3 regions of the Lentzea sp. NPDC006480 genome follow, and region 3 is predicted to be linked to each of the others. Evidence: riboswitches for the same ligand, from Rfam matches in the RefSeq annotation. Region 3 holds a riboswitch; each other region holds the start of a gene.

What was found. Region 3 has a riboswitch for glycine ahead of gcvT (glycine cleavage system aminomethyltransferase GcvT). Riboswitches for the same ligand answer to the same signal wherever they lie in the genome.
Region 1: linked by a shared signal. The riboswitch ahead of gcvH (glycine cleavage system protein GcvH) and the one ahead of gcvT (glycine cleavage system aminomethyltransferase GcvT) in region 3 are both predicted to bind glycine.
Region 2: linked by a shared signal. The riboswitch ahead of gcvP (aminomethyl-transferring glycine dehydrogenase) and the one ahead of gcvT (glycine cleavage system aminomethyltransferase GcvT) in region 3 are both predicted to bind glycine.

Annotation. Positions count from the first base shown of each region.
Region 1 is NZ_JBEXPJ010000010.1:69,550-74,967, reverse strand. It holds gene ABZX92_RS06650 (alpha-L-fucosidase) at 1-1,694, opposite strand, end outside; glycine riboswitch at 1,859-1,951, shown strand; gene gcvH (glycine cleavage system protein GcvH) at 2,014-2,394, shown strand; gene ABZX92_RS06640 (L-serine ammonia-lyase) at 2,426-3,790, shown strand; gene ABZX92_RS06635 (cytochrome P450) at 3,864-4,754, shown strand; gene ABZX92_RS06630 (helix-turn-helix domain-containing protein) at 4,755-5,111, opposite strand; gene ABZX92_RS06625 (TROVE domain-containing protein) at 5,163-5,418, opposite strand, start outside.
Region 2 is NZ_JBEXPJ010000120.1:11,508-16,925, forward strand. It holds gene ABZX92_RS33485 (hypothetical protein) at 1-840, opposite strand, end outside; gene gcvP (aminomethyl-transferring glycine dehydrogenase) at 976-3,867, opposite strand; glycine riboswitch at 4,032-4,127, opposite strand; gene ABZX92_RS33495 (MerR family transcriptional regulator) at 4,275-4,841, opposite strand; gene ABZX92_RS33500 (bifunctional nuclease family protein) at 5,148-5,418, opposite strand, start outside.
Region 3 is NZ_JBEXPJ010000013.1:23,025-28,442, forward strand. It holds gene ABZX92_RS07845 (acyl-CoA dehydrogenase family protein) at 1-594, shown strand, start outside; gene ABZX92_RS07850 (CaiB/BaiF CoA-transferase family protein) at 591-1,715, shown strand; gene ABZX92_RS07855 (hypothetical protein) at 2,035-2,232, shown strand; gene ABZX92_RS07860 (hypothetical protein) at 2,397-2,891, shown strand; gene ABZX92_RS07865 (hypothetical protein) at 3,042-3,425, shown strand; gene ABZX92_RS07870 (DUF3817 domain-containing protein) at 3,440-3,742, shown strand; glycine riboswitch at 3,788-3,878, shown strand; glycine riboswitch at 3,879-3,970, shown strand; gene gcvT (glycine cleavage system aminomethyltransferase GcvT) at 4,067-5,161, shown strand; gene glyA (serine hydroxymethyltransferase) at 5,175-5,418, shown strand, end outside.

The DNA of each region.
Region 1 (5,418 bases), on a different contig from region 3:
TCGTGGGTCGGGATGCCGCACCGGTCGTCGACCGTGACGTCCTTGGGGACGGCCCGGTTCTTGGCCTTGTTGAAGTAGTCGGCCATGACCCGCCGCGAGTCGTTCGCGCCGCCGATGTCGCACCAGATGACGTCGGGGTCGTACCCGTTGACCAGCTCGCTCATCTGCGGCGCCTGGTAGTCCTTCACGAAGTCCCGCCCGGCCTGATAGCCGGTGTAGGGCTCATCAGCTCCGGTCCAGGGGTTCTTCGGACCGTGCCCGCTCCACGGACTGTCCGGGTTGAACCACTCCGGCATCGAGAAGTAGAGCCCGTTCTTCAGTCCTGGCGTGTACTTCCGCGACGCCTCGAACAGCTCCTTCACCAGGTCGCGCTTCGGTCCCAGGTCGACGGAGTCCCGGCCGGACACCTTCGAGTCCCACAACGCGAAACCCTCGTGGTGCTTGGAAGTCAGCACGTAGTACTTCGCGCCCGACTCCTCGAACAGCCGAACCCACTCGCGCGGATCGAACTTCGAGGCCGTGAACTGCTGGATGAACTGGTCGTACGAGAAGTCCTTCCCGTAGGTCGCCGCGTGGTACGGGTTGACGGCGTTCGCAGGGTCCTGCATCCACTGCCAGTACCACTCGGCGTACTGCTCACCCGGCGGCGACCAGGCGGGCACCGAGTAGAGCCCCCAGTGGATGAAGATCCCGAACTTGGCGTCGTCGAACCAGTACGGCGACTCGTGCGCGGCCAACGACGCGTCCGTCGCCTGGTAGTCCGCCACACCGAGGGTGAACCGGGCGTCCTGCGACGCCGAAGCCTTCGCCGACGAAGCGATGACGCGACCGTCGAACGTGCCGGTGCGGTACGCGTGGATGCCGATCCGCACCCGAGCTTCCTCACCGGGCGCGAGCCGCTTCACCGACGCCGGTGCGAGCGTCACGAGACCGAGCCCCTCGGCCCGCACCGAGACGTTCGACAGCCACTGGTCACCGAGGTTCACCACGGTGGCCTCGATCGTCTGCCCGCCAAGGCGCGGCAGCTTGGTCGTGCTGCGCGCACCGCGGACCGCGATCACCGAGCCCTTGCCGACCGGTTGCACCGAGAGCGCGAACACGTGCAGCGAGGACTTGCCCTCGACTGCCGGGTTCGTGACCGGCAGCGTCACGCCGACGGCCTCCTTCTGGGGATCCGCCCACACCTGCGAGGTCCCGATCGACACGGCGTGCTGGTCGGTGCCGCCGGGCGAGTAGCGGAACGGCGCGGAGATCGGACCACTGCCCGCGTACCAGTCCGGTCCGCTCATGGCACCTGTCGTGGTCGATCCGTCCGCGTAGTGCACGGTGGCGGTCCCACCGGCTGCCCCGTACGACGACGCCACGAGGAAGTGCAGGGTCAGGTAGCGCCCGCGCGGCAGGTCGATCCGCTGCCCCAGAGCGACCACGTTGTTGTTCTTGGCCTGTGAATTTCCCGGGAACAGGTACGGCACGCCATCCGCCGTGACCTGCCCGGACGGCAGTCCTTCCGCCGGGAACGCGTAACCGGAACCGTCGAAGTTGCCGGTCCGGTCCGACGCGGTGTCGATGCCGTCGTTGTCGAAGTACTGGCTGATGGGAACTGTGATCGGAGCTGGTGCCTCCGCGGCCGATGCGGCGGGGACGGGGGTAATGACCAGCGAGGCGAGCAGCGCGGCGATGAACGCTTTCCTCATGAGACCTCCGATGTCTGCCTCTCCTCACCATGGCAGCGCTCTCCCCGATGTCAACCATCTCGCGTTGACACTTGGCGGGGGACGCACATAGCGTTCGCCTGGTCTCGAAGGACTCAAAACTGAACATCGGCCGTGGTGCCCTTTGGTCCAACCAGGGCGGCACCGAAACCCGAGTGGGAGAGACCTCGACGAAGCAGCCGAGGCGCCGAAGGGGCAAGCTCCCGCACACTCTCAGGCAGCAAGACCGCTCGGGGTAGGCAACTCTGCACGGCGGAGGGGGTAGTCACCTGACCGAGCCGTCACAGCCAGAGGAGTCGCCGTGGAGTTCCCCGAGAACCTGCTCTACACCGTCGAGCACGAGTGGGTCGACTGGACGCCGGGTACCCAGGACCCGCTGACCTGCGGAATCACCGAGTACGCCGCGGACGCCCTCGGCGACATCGTCTTCGTTCAGCTGCCCGAGCTCGGGGCCAAGGTCGTCTCGAACGCCGTCTGCGGCGAGCTCGAGAGCACCAAGTCCGTCAGCGACCTGTTCTCCCCGGTGACCGGCGAGGTGATCGAGGTCAACAGCGCGGTCGTCGACGACCCGGCTGTCATCAACAACGACCCGTACGGCGCCGGCTGGCTGTTCAAGGTGCGCGTGGAGTCGGCGGAGAACCTGCTCACGGCGGCCAAGTACGCCGAGCTCACCAAGGACTGACGTGCAGAACCCCACCACGAAGGACTGATCAGTGGCGATCAGCGTTTTCGACCTTTTCTCCGTCGGTATCGGGCCGTCCAGCTCCCACACGGTCGGCCCGATGCGCGCGGCGGCGATGTTCGTCGAGAAGCTCGGGGCACGGGTGTCCGAAGTGGACCGCGTGCACGTCGAGCTGTTCGGCTCGCTCGGCGCGACCGGGCACGGTCACGGCAGCCCTAAGGCCGTGTTCCTCGGTCTCGAAGGCAACCACCCCGAGGAAGTCGACCCCACGATCGCGGCCGCCCGCGTCGAGGAGATCGTCACCTCCGGACGCCTGAAGCTCGGCGGCGCGCACGAGATCGGCTTCGTGCACGACCGCGATCTCGTCATGCACCGCCGCAAGTCGCTTCCGTTGCACCCCAACGGGATGAGCTTCGAGGCGTACCGGGGTGGCGAGTCCGTCGAGCACGCCGTCTACTACTCGATCGGCGGCGGGTTCGTCGTCGACGAGAACGCGAGCGGTACCGACCGGATCAAGCCGGACACCACCCCGCTGGCGCACCCGTTCCTGACCGGCGACGAACTGCTCGCCCGGTGCCGCGAAACCGGCTTGTCCATCAGCGAGATCATGATGGCCAACGAGCAGTCGTGGCGCAGCGAAGAGGAGATCCGCCAAGGACTTCTGCACATCTGGCACGTGATGCAGGAGTGCGTCGAGCGCGGCTGCACCGAGCACGGCGTCCTGCCAGGCGGTCTGAAAGTCCGCCGCCGCGCCGCCGAGATGCGCAAGCGGCTGGAGAGCGAGCACTTCGTCACCGACCCGCTGCGGGTCATGGACTGGGTGACGCTCTTCGCGTTGGCGGTCAACGAGGAGAACGCGGCGGGCGGCCGGGTCGTCACCGCGCCGACCAACGGCGCGGCGGGCATCGTCCCGGCGGTGCTGCACTACTACACGAAGTTCGTGCCGGGTGCGAACGACGACGGCGTGGTCAGGTTCCTGCTCACGGCGGCCGCGATCGGCGTGCTGTTCAAGGAGAACGCCTCGATCTCCGGCGCCGAGGTCGGCTGCCAGGGCGAGGTCGGCTCGGCGTGCTCGATGGCAGCCGGTGGTCTGGCCGAAGTCCTCGGCGGCACCCCGGAACAGGTCGAGAACGCCGCCGAGATCGCCATGGAGCACAACCTCGGCCTCACCTGCGACCCGATCGGCGGCCTGGTGCAGATCCCGTGCATCGAGCGCAACGCCGTCGCGTCGATCAAGGCGATCACCGCGGTGCGCATGGCGTTGCGCGGCGACGGCTCGCACTTCGTATCGCTCGACAAGGTCATCAAGACCATGCGCGACACCGGCAAGGACATGTCGGTGAAGTACAAGGAGACCGCGCGCGGCGGCCTCGCGGTGAACGTCATCGAGTGCTGACCTGCGCGGGCGCGCGTCTCAATTGACCGATGTGGACTTTCGAGACGCGCGCCCGCTGTCACACTCGTGATTTGTGGCCACCGCCTACGAGCCTCTCGACTCGCAGCACATCGCGAACCCGTACCCGCTGTTCGTGCACCTGAGAGCGTCCGAACCGGTGTTCTTCAGCGAGCAGCACGGATACTGGGTCGTCAGCCGGTACGAGAACGTGGTGCGGGTGCTCAGGGACCGCAGCTTCGTGGAGCAGTCCCATCAGCTCGATCCCCAGGTGCGCAAAGCACTTCAGTCCACCTTCTCGCCCCGGCGCATGGTCAGGCTGGAGCCGCTGGTCCGCGACTTCGCCAACCGCCTGATCGACGCCTTCCCGCGCACCGGCTACGGCGACTTCGTGGCGTTGTTCGCCGACCCGTTCCCCGCCATGGTCATGCGCGTCGCGATCGGCACGCTGTCACCGGAAGAGCAGAAACCGCTGGCGGGCTTCGACATGACGGTCAACGTGCTCGCGCTCGGCCTGCGCTCGCTGCTCGCCGGCCGCCGCGCGCACTGGATCGGCGTCGTCTCCGATCCCGCCACGATCCCGTCCGTCATCGAGGAACTGCTGCGCCACGAGGGCCCGATGGTGAGCATTTTCCGTTACGCCACCGAGGATGCGGAGATCGGTGGCCATTGGGTGCCGGCGGGGGCGCGGGTGCAGCTGCTGCTCGCCGCGGCAAACCGTGACGAGGCCGTCTACGGCTGTCCGGAGTCGTTCGACCCGTCGCGGCAGATGCCGACCGTGCATCTGTCGCTGGGAGCGGGGGAGCACTTCTGCGTCGGCGCGCCGCTCGCGCGCATGCAAACCAGGGTGGCACTGGAACAACTGGCGTCCCGGCTGCCCGAGCTGCGGCTCGCGCCTGGTCAGGAGATCACGTTCCGGCCCGACCTGCGCACGCGCGTGCCGGATCGGTTGATGGTGGAGTGGTGATCAGTTGCGGGTGTCGTACTCGCGCTGAGCTTCGAGCACGTCCGGCATGCGCTCCTCCAGCAGCATGATGAGCGACATCAACCGCTCCGCCGTCTCGAGCCCGAGCGGCGTGAGCGTGTAGTCGACGCGCGGCGGGTTCGTCGGCTGCGCCTCGCGGTGCACCAGCCCGTCCCGCTCCAGCGCGTGCAGCGTCTGGGACAGCATCTTCTCGCTGACGCCGTCGACGCGGCGGCGCAGTTCGTTGAACCGCAACGGGCCGTTGATGAGCGCACTCAGCGTGAGGCTGCCCCACCTGCCCGTGACGTGTTCCAGCGTCGGACGTGACGGGCACGCCTTGGCGAACACGTTGAACTCCATGCAGGCCATGATAGCTGGTGAGGGCGCTTACGAAAAGTAAGCGCCCTCACTTCAGAACGGCCAGTCCGCGTTCTGACCCGCTTCGAGAAGCGGCACCATCCTGAACGTCGCGTCCGTGAGGCCACCAAATTCGTGGCGGTTGGCCTTGCCGGTCGCGAACGCCGCCTGCTCGTAGCCACCCAGGTTGAAGCCGTAGATCGGCACGTGCCGCGGCACGGCCTCCGCGACGCCCTGGCCCCAGTGGCCGCCGATCGTCTGCATGTCCGAGATGATGAACACGCGGTCGTGGCCCCGGTAGGTGCGCTGC
Region 2 (5,418 bases), on a different contig from region 3:
GATGGATGGCCAGCGGTGCAGTTCGATCACCAGCTGGGCCGGGGTGAGCGACTGGAGCTCGTCGCAGCGGACGAACGGGTGCCCGGCGACGTCGGGCAGCAGGTCCCAGGAGACCCGCGGGGGCGAGCCCTGGGTGAAGTTGGTGGCCAGGTCCGTCGCCTCGGACAGCTGGGCGGCGGCGGTGTTGAACGACGCACGGTCGTGGAACGGGACCTCCTCCCACAGCACGCCGAGCCGGCGTTCCACGGGCGGGTGGCCGGCACCCCGCACGAACAGCGACTTCTCGACGTTGTGCACGACGGTGACGGCCACGAGGGCGCCCAACGGCACCAGCGACGGCGGGCCGGAGTCGTGCGCCGCGAGCACCGCTTGGTAGGCGAGGCGATCGGCGTCCAACGGGCCACGCAGGTGGTGGGCCAGCTCGTGCGCGATGACGAACCGCAGGCTGTGCGTGGCCAGCAGGTCTGCCGTGTGCTGCTGGAAGGGTTCCAGCGGGATCGTCAGAGTCCGCACGGAGCCGGACGAACGCTCGACGCGGCTCGTGTACCGCAGGAGGGCGGCGAGCAGCGCGGTGTCGAAGGGGCGTTGTCTCCGCAGGCGCCTGAGGAATGAGTTCGGGCGGGCGACGGCCAGGGCCAGGTGCCTGCTGTAGACCGGGACCAGGGCCAGCACGGCCTCGGAGATCCCGATCAGCGCCGAGCCGTCCGGATAGCTCGTCGACGCGGCCGACACGGCGGCGTCCGACGTCAGCCCGACCGACCGCAGCCGCTTGCGGTCGTGGCCTGCCTGGGCCATCGCCTCGACGACCGAGTCCTTGATCTCATCGGCGGTCTCCGCCATCGTTCGCACGCTCGATCAGTCGGCAGTTGATCAGCGAGCGTTACGAAATTTCCTTGCACCACAACGTTTCCACCCGACTGGCCCCAGAAATGCCGAAGGGGCGCACCCCCGAGTGCGCCCCTTCGGAGTACCGGATCAGCTGCCGTACGCCGAGAGCGGCGGGCAGGAGCAGACCAGGTTGCGGTCGCCCTTCGCGCCGTCGATGCGGCGGACGGGCGGCCAGATCTTCGGAGCAGAAGTACCGGCCGGGTAGACGGCCTCCTCGCGGGTGTACGGGTGGTTCCACTCGCCGACGGTCACGCTGGCCGCGGTGTGCGGGGCGTTGCGCAGCGGGTTGTCCTCGACCGGCCACTCGCCGGCGCCGACGCGGTCGATCTCGCGCTTGATGGCGATCATGGCGTCGATGAACCGGTCGATCTCGGCCAGGTCCTCGGACTCGGTCGGCTCGACCATCAGCGTGCCCGCGACCGGGAACGACATCGTCGGGGCGTGCAGGCCGTAGTCCGCGAGCCGCTTCGCCACGTCGTCGACCGTCACGCCGGTCGCCTTGGTGATCGGGCGCAGGTCGAGAATGCACTCGTGGGCCACGAAGCCGCCCTCACCCGTGTAGAGCACCGGGTAGTGCTCGTCCAGGCGCCGGGCGACGTAGTTCGCGGCGGCCACGGCGGTCAGGGTCGCGCGGCGCAGGCCGTCGCCGCCCATCATCCGCACGTACGCCCACGAGATCGGCAGGATCGACGCGGAACCCCACGGGGCGGCGGAGATCGGACCGACACCCGTGGCGGGACCGGCGGTCGGCTGCAGCGGGTGGTTCGGCAGGAACGGCGCGAGGTGCGAGCGCACACCGATCGGGCCGACACCGGGGCCACCGCCACCGTGCGGGATGCAGAACGTCTTGTGCAGGTTCAGGTGCGAGACGTCCGAACCGAACTTGCCGTAGCGCGCCAGGCCGATGAGCGCGTTGAGGTTCGCGCCGTCGACGTACACCTGGCCGCCCGCGTCGTGCACCAGGCCGCAGACCTCGCGGACCGTGTCCTCGTACACGCCGTGCGTCGACGGGTAGGTGATCATGATCGCGGCGAGGTCGTCGGAGTGCTCCGCGACGGTCTCGCGCAGGTGACCCATGTCGATGTTGCCCTTGTCGTCGCACTTCACGACGACGACCCGCATGCCGGCCATGACGGCGGACGCGGCGTTGGTGCCGTGCGCGGACGACGGGATCAGGCAGACGTCACGCGCCGCCTCGTCGCGCGAACGGTGGTACGCGCGGATCGCGAGCAGACCGGCGAACTCACCCTGCGAACCGGCGTTGGGCTGCAACGACACCGCGTCGTAGCCGGTGACCTCGGCGAGCCACGCCTCCAGGTCGGAGACGATCTTCAGCAGCCCCTTGGCGTCCTCGACCGGCGCGAACGGGTGCAGCGTCGAGAACTCCGGCCACGTGATGGACTCCATCTCCGCGGTGGCGTTCAGCTTCATCGTGCAGGAGCCGAGCGGGATCATGCTGCGGTCGAGCGCGACGTCCTTGTCCGACAACGCCCGCAGGTACCGCAGCAGCGCGGTCTCGGAGCGGTGCGCGTGGAAGACCGGGTGGGTCAGGTAGTCGGACGTGCGGCGCAGGTCAGCCGGGATGCCGTCCGCGGTGTCGGCGTCGATGGCGTCCACATCGGACCCCGTCACACCGAACGCTTCCCACACCGCGACGAGGTGCGCACGCGTCGTCTTCTCGTCGCAAGCGATTGCCACGACGTCGGCGTCGACCTGACGCAGGTTGATGCCGAACGAACGCGCCTTCTCGACGACCTCAGCCGCGCGACCCTCGACCCGAACCTGCACGGTGTCGAAGAACTCGCCGTGCACGACGTCCAGACCGGCCTCGCACAGGCCCGTGGCGAGCACGGTGGCGAAGCGGTGCACGCGGGTCGCGATCGCCCGCAGGCCCTCAGGACCGTGGTAGACCGCGTACATCGAGGCGATCACGGCGAGCAACACCTGCGCGGTGCAGATGTTCGACGTGGCCTTCTCGCGGCGGATGTGCTGCTCACGGGTCTGCAGCGCGAGGCGGTAAGCGAGCGAACCGTCGGAGTCGACCGAGACACCGACCAGACGGCCGGGCAGCTGACGCTCCAAACCGGACCGGACGGCCATGTACCCGGCGTGCGGGCCACCGAAGCCGATCGGCACACCGAAGCGCTGCGTGGTGCCGACGACGACGTCCGCACCGATCTCGCCCGGCGCGCGCAGCAGCGTCAGCGCCAGCAGGTCCGCGACGACGACGGCCTGCGCACCGGCGTTGTGGATCTCCTCGATCAGGTCCTTCTGGTCACGCACCACACCGGACGCGCCGGGGTACGACAGCAGCACGCCGAAGAAGTCGCCGCCCAGGCCGAGGCCCTCGATGCCCTGCGACAGGTCCGCGACGACGATCTCGATGCCCAGCGGCTCGGCGCGCGTCTCGATCACGGCCAGCGTCTGCGGCAGCGTGTCGGCGTCGACGACGAACTTGTTCGACTTCGAGCGGCCGCCGCGGCGCACCAGCGTCATCGCCTCGGCGGCGGCGGTCGACTCGTCCAGCATGGACGCGTTCGCGACCGGCAGGCCGGTCAGGTCGCCGACCATGGTCTGGAAGTTCAGCAGCGCCTCGAGGCGGCCCTGCGAGATCTCCGGCTGGTACGGCGTGTAGGCCGTGTACCAGGCCGGGCTTTCGAGAACGTTGCGCAGGATCACGCCCGGCGTGACGGTGTCGTAGTAGCCGAGGCCGATCATCTGCGTCATCGGGCGGTTCTGCGACGCGAGCTCACGCAGCTCGGCGAGCGCCTCGGTCTCCGTCGCCGGAGCGGGCAGGTCGAGCACGAGGTCGCGCTCGTGAATGGACGAAGGCACCGCGTGCTGCGCCAGCTCCTCCAGCGATCCGACGCCGATGACGTCGAGGATGCGCGCGAGTTCGGCCGGGCGCGGACCGACGTGGCGGTCGGCGAACGGGGTGCCGTGCTCGAGAGCGGCGAGCGGAATGCGGTCCTGCGTCATCAAACGCCTCCGGGGGCTGCGGGCACACGTGTCCTGGTGCCCTCCCCGCTCTGTCCGTACCCCGAAGGGCGCCTGAGAGGTTCACCCCGGCCGTGACCGGGACTTTCACCGTCGGCGGGATCCCTCCCGAAAATCGGGCGGAGGGCTCCACTTTCCAGAGGCGTCTAGCTCACGCGGTCCTGGGTGCCTGAGAGGTTCCCGGGGAGGAACTTGCTCCTTCGGCGCCGGGGGTGAAACCCGGTCTCTCCCGCCTGAGTTCAGCGACTACCCGCGAAGAATACCCGCAGGCTGCCCAGGTAGTCGTCAGGGACGCGACGAACGTCTCAGCAACGACCCTCGTTGAGTACGCGGGGAGCTTTCGTACTCTCCTGCAGTACGCGGGGGCCCCGCGTACCAGCCGGGCAGGGTCAGCCCGTCGCGCGTTCCCGGCGTCGGCGAGCCAGCTCGTCCTCGGTCATGGGAGCGATCTCGACGCCGTCCGCACGTTCGGCCGGGAACTCGTGGATCGTCCCGGAAATCTCCCGCATGGCACCGGAAACCGCGATGCCGAACACGCCCTGACCGCCTTGCAGCAGGTCCACGACCTCTTCCGGCGAGGTGCACTCGTAGACGGTCGTCCCGTCCGAGAAGAGCGTGATCTTCGCCAGGTCCTGCACGCCGCGACGGCGCAGGTGGTCGACCGCGACCCGGATGTTCTGCAACGAGACACCGGTGTCCAGCAACCGCTTCACGACCTTCAGAACCAGGATGTCCTTGAAGGAGTACAACCGCTGACTGCCGGACCCGTGGGCCATCCGCACCGTCGGCGCGACGAGCCCGGTCCTGGCCCAGTAGTCGAGCTGCCGGTACGTGATGCCCGCGATCTGACACGCCGCGGGACCCCGGTAGCCGACGAGTTCGTCCGGCAGCGAGGAGTCCGGGAACAGCTCACCCTGCTGCCCGGATTCGGCCCGCACGGGCGCTTCCTCGACCACGCCTGCCTCCCCTCGGAACGACCACGAAACTCATGGCCGTCAAGCCGCTGCGTCAGCTCGCGCGAACCAGCGACGTCCACTCGAGTTCGACGGTAAGACCGGCCAGAGGGCTGGTCAACGCGACGCGCGGGGAGTGTCGACCCTCAACCTCAGGTAGAGAGTGACAACGTCACCCGAACCAGGAGGTTCAGGTGACGTTTAGTGATCGTTTAGCGCGCAAATCAAGCGGAAAGTAGCCCAATTGAGCGACAGGCCCCGGAGGTACGGTGGTTCCAAACGAGACAGACAGCGACGCCCGAGCAAAACTCAGGTGTCTGCGCCTCGGAAGTCCTCAGGGGAGACCGAGTCGAGGAACTCGCGGAACTTCTCGACCTCGTCCTCCTGCTCGTCCGGGATGATCAGGCCGGCCTCGGCCAGCACCGACTCCTCGGCGTGGATCGGCACCCCGACGCGCAACGCCAGCGCCACCGAGTCCGAGGGCCGCGCGGAGACCCGCACGTCGCCGTCGAACACGAGCTCGGCGAAGAAGGTGCCCTCCTGCAGGTCGGTGATCCGCACCTGTTCGAGGTTGCGTCCC
Region 3 (5,418 bases):
CAGGGCATCTCGCTGATCGTCGTGGAGAACGACATCCGGCGCGGCCGCGTGCTCGACAAGGTCGGCATGAAGGGACAGGACACCGCGGAGCTGTTCTTCGACGACGTCCAGGTGCCCGCCGCGAACCTCCTGGGTGCCTCCGAGGGGCTCGGCTTCATCCAGCTCATGCAGCAGCTGCCGCAGGAACGCCTGATCATCGGCGTCTGCTGCATCGCCGGCATCGAGGCGGCCGTGGACGTGACGCTGAAGTACGTGAAGGAGCGCACGGCGTTCGGCAAGGAGCTGATGAAGTTCCAGAACACCCGGTTCAAGCTCGCCGAGTGCGCCACCGAGGCGGCTGTGACCAGGGCGTTCGTCGACGAGTGCATAGAGAAGCACCTGCGCGGCGAACTGGACGTGCCGACCGCGGCGATGGCGAAGTGGTGGGCCAGCGACCGGCTGGGCAGGGTCGTCGACGAGTGCGTGCAGCTGTTCGGCGGCTACGGCTACATGAACGAGTACCCGATCGCGCGTGCCTGGTCCGACGCCCGCGTCCAGCGGATCTTCGGCGGCACGAACGAGATCATGAAGGAAATCATCGCGAGGTCCCTGTGACGGGACCTCTGGCAGGACTTCGCGTCGTCGAGCTCGCCGGTCTCGCGCCCGCGCCGTTCGGCTGCATGGTGCTCGCGGACCTGGGCGCGGACGTCATCCAGGTGCACAAGCCGGGCAGTCATCCGACGGTCCCCGGCGACTTCCTGACCCGCAACCGGCGCTCCGTCGCGATCGACACCCGCAAGCCCGAGGGCGCTGAGCTGGTGCTGAAGCTCGTCGAACAGTCGGATGTGCTGGTGGAGGGCTTCCGGCCGGGCGTGACCGAGCGGCTGGGCATCGGTCCGGCGCAGTGCCTCGCCCGCAACCCGCGCCTTATATATGGGCGCATGACCGGCTGGGGCCAGGACGGGCCCCTGTCGGACCGGGCCGGGCACGACATCAACTACATTGCCGTCGCGGGTGCGCTGGAGCCGCTCGGACGGGCCGGCGGGCCGCCGTCGTTCCCGATCAACCTGCTCGGCGACTTCGGCGGGGGAGGGCTGCTGCTGGCCGTCGGCGTGCTCGCCGCGCTGTACGAACGGGAGCGCTCCGGACGTGGCCAGGTTGTGGATGCCGCGATGGTCGACGGGGCGGCGTTGCTGACGACGTTCCTGCACGGGATGCGCAGCGCCGGGATGTGGCAGGGCGGGCGCGGCGAGAACATGCTCGACGGCGGCATCCCGTTCTACGACGTCTACGAGGCCGCGGACGGGAGGTACGTGGCCATCGGCGCACTGGAGGAGAAGTTCTACGCCGACCTCGTGCGCGTGCTGGGCCTGGAGGACGCACCGACGCGCAACGACCCGGCGAACTGGCCTGAGCTGCGGGAACGCATCGCGGCGGCGGTGAAGACGCGGACGCGGGACGAGTGGGCTGACCTCGCGCGGGACACCGATGCGTGCCTGGCGCCGGTGCTGACTCCGGCCGAGGCGACCCGGCATCCGGTCAACGCGGCGAGGGCGACGTTCGTGGACGTCTCCGGGTCGCTGCACCCGGCGCCGGCTCCTCGGTTCGACCGGACTCCGACGTCGGTTCCGACCCCTCCGGTTTCGGCCGGGGTGAACACCGCGGAAGTGCTTGCCGACATGGGTGTGGCGGATGCCCAAATTATGGAACTGCGGCGGTCAGGAGTTATTGGATGAATGCTCGCGCGCGCATTAATAGAGACACGATGGGGTGACGGAGCGTGATGCCGACCGTTCGGCATCCGGGTGAGGCTCGGTTCAACAGTGTCTGGTCCAAGCTGTGGGATGCGAGGGAGCCCGTGTTCACCTCGTGCCCAGGACATCGGCGCTGTTGAGGACCCTCTTTAGCCGCCAATCGGGTGACATTCCCCGTCGCGCAGGCGTGCGTGGCTGGTGGATCCTGGGGACAGATCGGTGTGGTCGTTGTTCATCAGCCGGGTGAATGAGGGACCATGACGGGTGACACGGGCGGTCAGCCGCCTGACCTGTGAGCGACATGGACGGAGAGGTACCTGTGAACCTCAAGAAGGTGCTAGTGCTGGCGGGCGTCGCGCTGGTGCTGTTCCTCCTGATCACCCAGCCCGAGCAGTCCGCTGCCGCGGTCCAGCAGGTTCTGGGCTGGCTGCGTCAGGGCGCGGAGTCGATCATCACCTTCATCAGGAGCCTCTTCGGGACAGCGACCCCCACCCGGTAGTGACTCTCGGTGAGACACGACCGTTCGGGTTGAGCCGGATGGGTGGAATGCGGCCAATCACGCACTGGTAACGGGTGTTCTGGGGATTCAGGGTCTGGCGATTGTCAGACCTACCGAATACCTTCCGCTGCAATGGCCGATCCCCGACCGACGAGGAGGCACATATGGTCGAGGACTCCGGGGTCCACGAGCTGTTGCAGCAGTGGGCGGCTGAACGGTCTGATGACGCAGAGATGCAGGAGGTGAACCGGATCAAGAACGCGTGGCTCGCTGAGGCACCCCCCTCGGCGCCAGGCATCCCCGTGCAGCGGGGAGGCAGGGGCGGGTCGTCGCGTGGCTTGGTCAAGGTCGACTCGGCGGATCCGGCCTACGTGGCCGCGATGCGCAAGCGGGCGCCGGAGGCACCCGAGGCGTTGCTCGCTGCCGCAGCGAGCTACTGGCAGCTGGTTGGCGATGTCGCCGAGGCCGAGCAGTGGTGGGACGCGGGCATCAGCCCGTTGGACCAGCGCGCGCTCGACTACCGCGCGGCGGGCCTGACTCCTGCCGACCTCGGACGGCGCTTGGGTCCGATGACGGTTCTCCAGCACCTTCGCCGCGGTTCTGCCGCAGCCTGGTGCGTCGCACGTCTGCAGAGGCAGCGCCGGGACGGTGTGGCGTAAGTAGTGGAACGGGCTGTCGGAGGCGGCAGCCCTGTACCCACTCACAAGCGGGCTCGCGGAGTGCGCTCGCCAAAGCTTCTTCGTTCTGTGCTTTCTCCGGGGGCGGCCCCCGGACCCCCTGAAAGACCTGTTCCAAGTAGTGTGGAGGCCGTGCGCGGCCTCCTTACTCCCCAGCGAGTGTTGATCGGGTTTGCCTGTCTGGTGGCCCTGATCGCCTGTTGCGGGCTCGCGTACTGGCAGTGGCAGCGCTTCGAGTCCGCCAGCGGCACGTTCCAGAACCTCGGTTACGTGCTCCAGTGGCCGCTCTTCGGCCTCTTCCCGGCTTTCATGGTGTGGCGCTTCCGCCGCTTGGCGCGCCGGCATCGTGACGAGCCTCTCTCCGCACCGGAGCCGGTTGCACCCACCGCGAAGCCGGTGACTACCGTTGACGCCGTCAAACCCGCGCCTGTCGAGCACTTCGACGATCCGGAAGACGCGGAGCTCGCGGCCTACAACCGCATGCTCGCGGACCTCAACGCGCGGGACGGTCGTTGAGCGAAGGCGGGCAGATGAAGGGTGCGTTGACCCGGTTCCGGGTCATGGCTTACGTGGTCGGTGTCTTCCTGCTGCTGCTGTGCGTGGCCATGGTGCTCAAGTACGCCGCGGACATGGGCCAGTTCATGAAGATCGTCGGCCCGATCCACGGCTTCCTCTACGCCATCTACCTGGTGATTTCGGTCGACCTGGCGCTGAAGCTGCGCTGGTCGATCAAGGGCACCGCTCTCGTGCTGCTCGCCGGGACGATTCCGTTCCTGTCGTTCTGGGCCGAGCGCAAGGTGGTCGAGAAGACTGCGCTGGGCGTGCCGCTGTGACGTTTGGCCTGCTAGCGTCTGGGGCTACCAACTGAACACGGCCGTCGATGTCGCGCGGGAGAGCTCACTTGAGTGTGGGCGCCGAAGGAGCAACTCCTCCCCGGAATCTCTCAGGTACAGGTACCGCACGACGAAGGCAACTCTGAAAAGCAGGCGGTTTCGCCTCGCCCACGGTGCAAGTCGCGCTCTGCGCGGCGAAGCTCTCAGGCTCATGACAGAGGGGGAGGCTCGCTCTAGTGAGGAGTCTCCGATGGACCGTGTCATTCTTCTGTTGCCTCAGCCGGCCCCCTCCGGCTCTTCGGCGCACCCTGGAGGAGCGTTCTGATGTCCCGCCTCACGCCTCTGAACGCCGAGCACGAGCAGCTCGGCGCGATGTTCACCGACTTCGCGGGCTGGCGGATGCCGCTGCGCTACTCGTCCGAGCTGGCCGAGCACCACGCGGTGCGCACCAGCGCGGGCCTCTTCGACCTCACGCACATGGGTGAGATCGTGCTGACCGGACCGCAGGCGGGCGAGGCGCTCGACTACGCGCTGGTCGGCCACATCTCCGCGCTGGCGGTCGGCAAGGCTCGCTACACGATGATCACGCAGGCCGACGGCGGCGTGATCGATGACCTGATCGTGTACAGGTTGGGCGACGAGGAGTTCATGGTCGTCGCCAACGCCTCGAACGCTCAGGTCGTCGCGGATGGTCTCGTCGAGCGCGCCGCCGGGTTCGACACCGTCGTAACGGACTCCTCGACCGAGTACGCGCTGATCGCGATCCAGGGCCCGAAGTCGGTCGAGATCCTCTCCGGACTCACCGACACCGACCTGTCGACGGTGAAGTACTACGCGTCCTACCCGTCCACGGTGGCCGGTGTCGACGCGCTGCTGGCGCGCACCGGGTACACGGGCGAGGAGGGCTTCGAGCTGTTCCTCGCGCCCGCCGACGCTCCTGCCGTGTGGGCGGCGTTGCTCTCCGCGGGTGAGGCGCACGAGCTCAAGCCGTGCGGTCTCGGCTGCCGCGACACGTTGCGTCTCGAAGCCGGAATGCCCTTGTACGGCAACGAACTCACGACCTCTCTCACGCCGTACCACGCGAACCTCGGCCGGGTCGTGAAGCTCGACAAGCCGGGCGACTTCGTGGGCCGCGACGCCTTGACGAAGGTCTCGGAGTCCGGTGTGGACTCGGTCCTGGTCGGACTGAAGACCCCCGAGCGCCGCGCCCCGCGGCACGGCTACGCGGTGCTGAACGGCGAGGAGGTCGTCGGCGAGGTCACCTCGGGTGCCCTGTCGCCGACGCTCGGCTACTCGGTCGCGATGGCCTACGTGTCGAAGGCGAGTGCCGAGCCCGGCACCCAACTGCTGGTGGACGTCCGCGGCAAGAAGCAGCCGGTCGAGGTCGTCGCACTTCCGTTCTACAAGCGCGCCAAGTAGGGAGATCTTCCAGATGTCCGACCAGTTCAACGCCTCCCTCGCGGAGTACGACCCCGAGGTCGCCGAGGCCGTTGCCGCCGAGCTGGCGCGCCAGCAGGGCACCCTCGAGATGATCGCCTCGGAGAACTTCACGCCCGTCTCGGTGCTGCAGGCGCAGGGTTCGGTGCTGACGAACAAGTACGCCGAGGGCTACCCCGGCCGCCGCTACTACGGCGGCTGTGAGCACGTCGACGTCGTCGAGCGCCTGGCCATCGAGC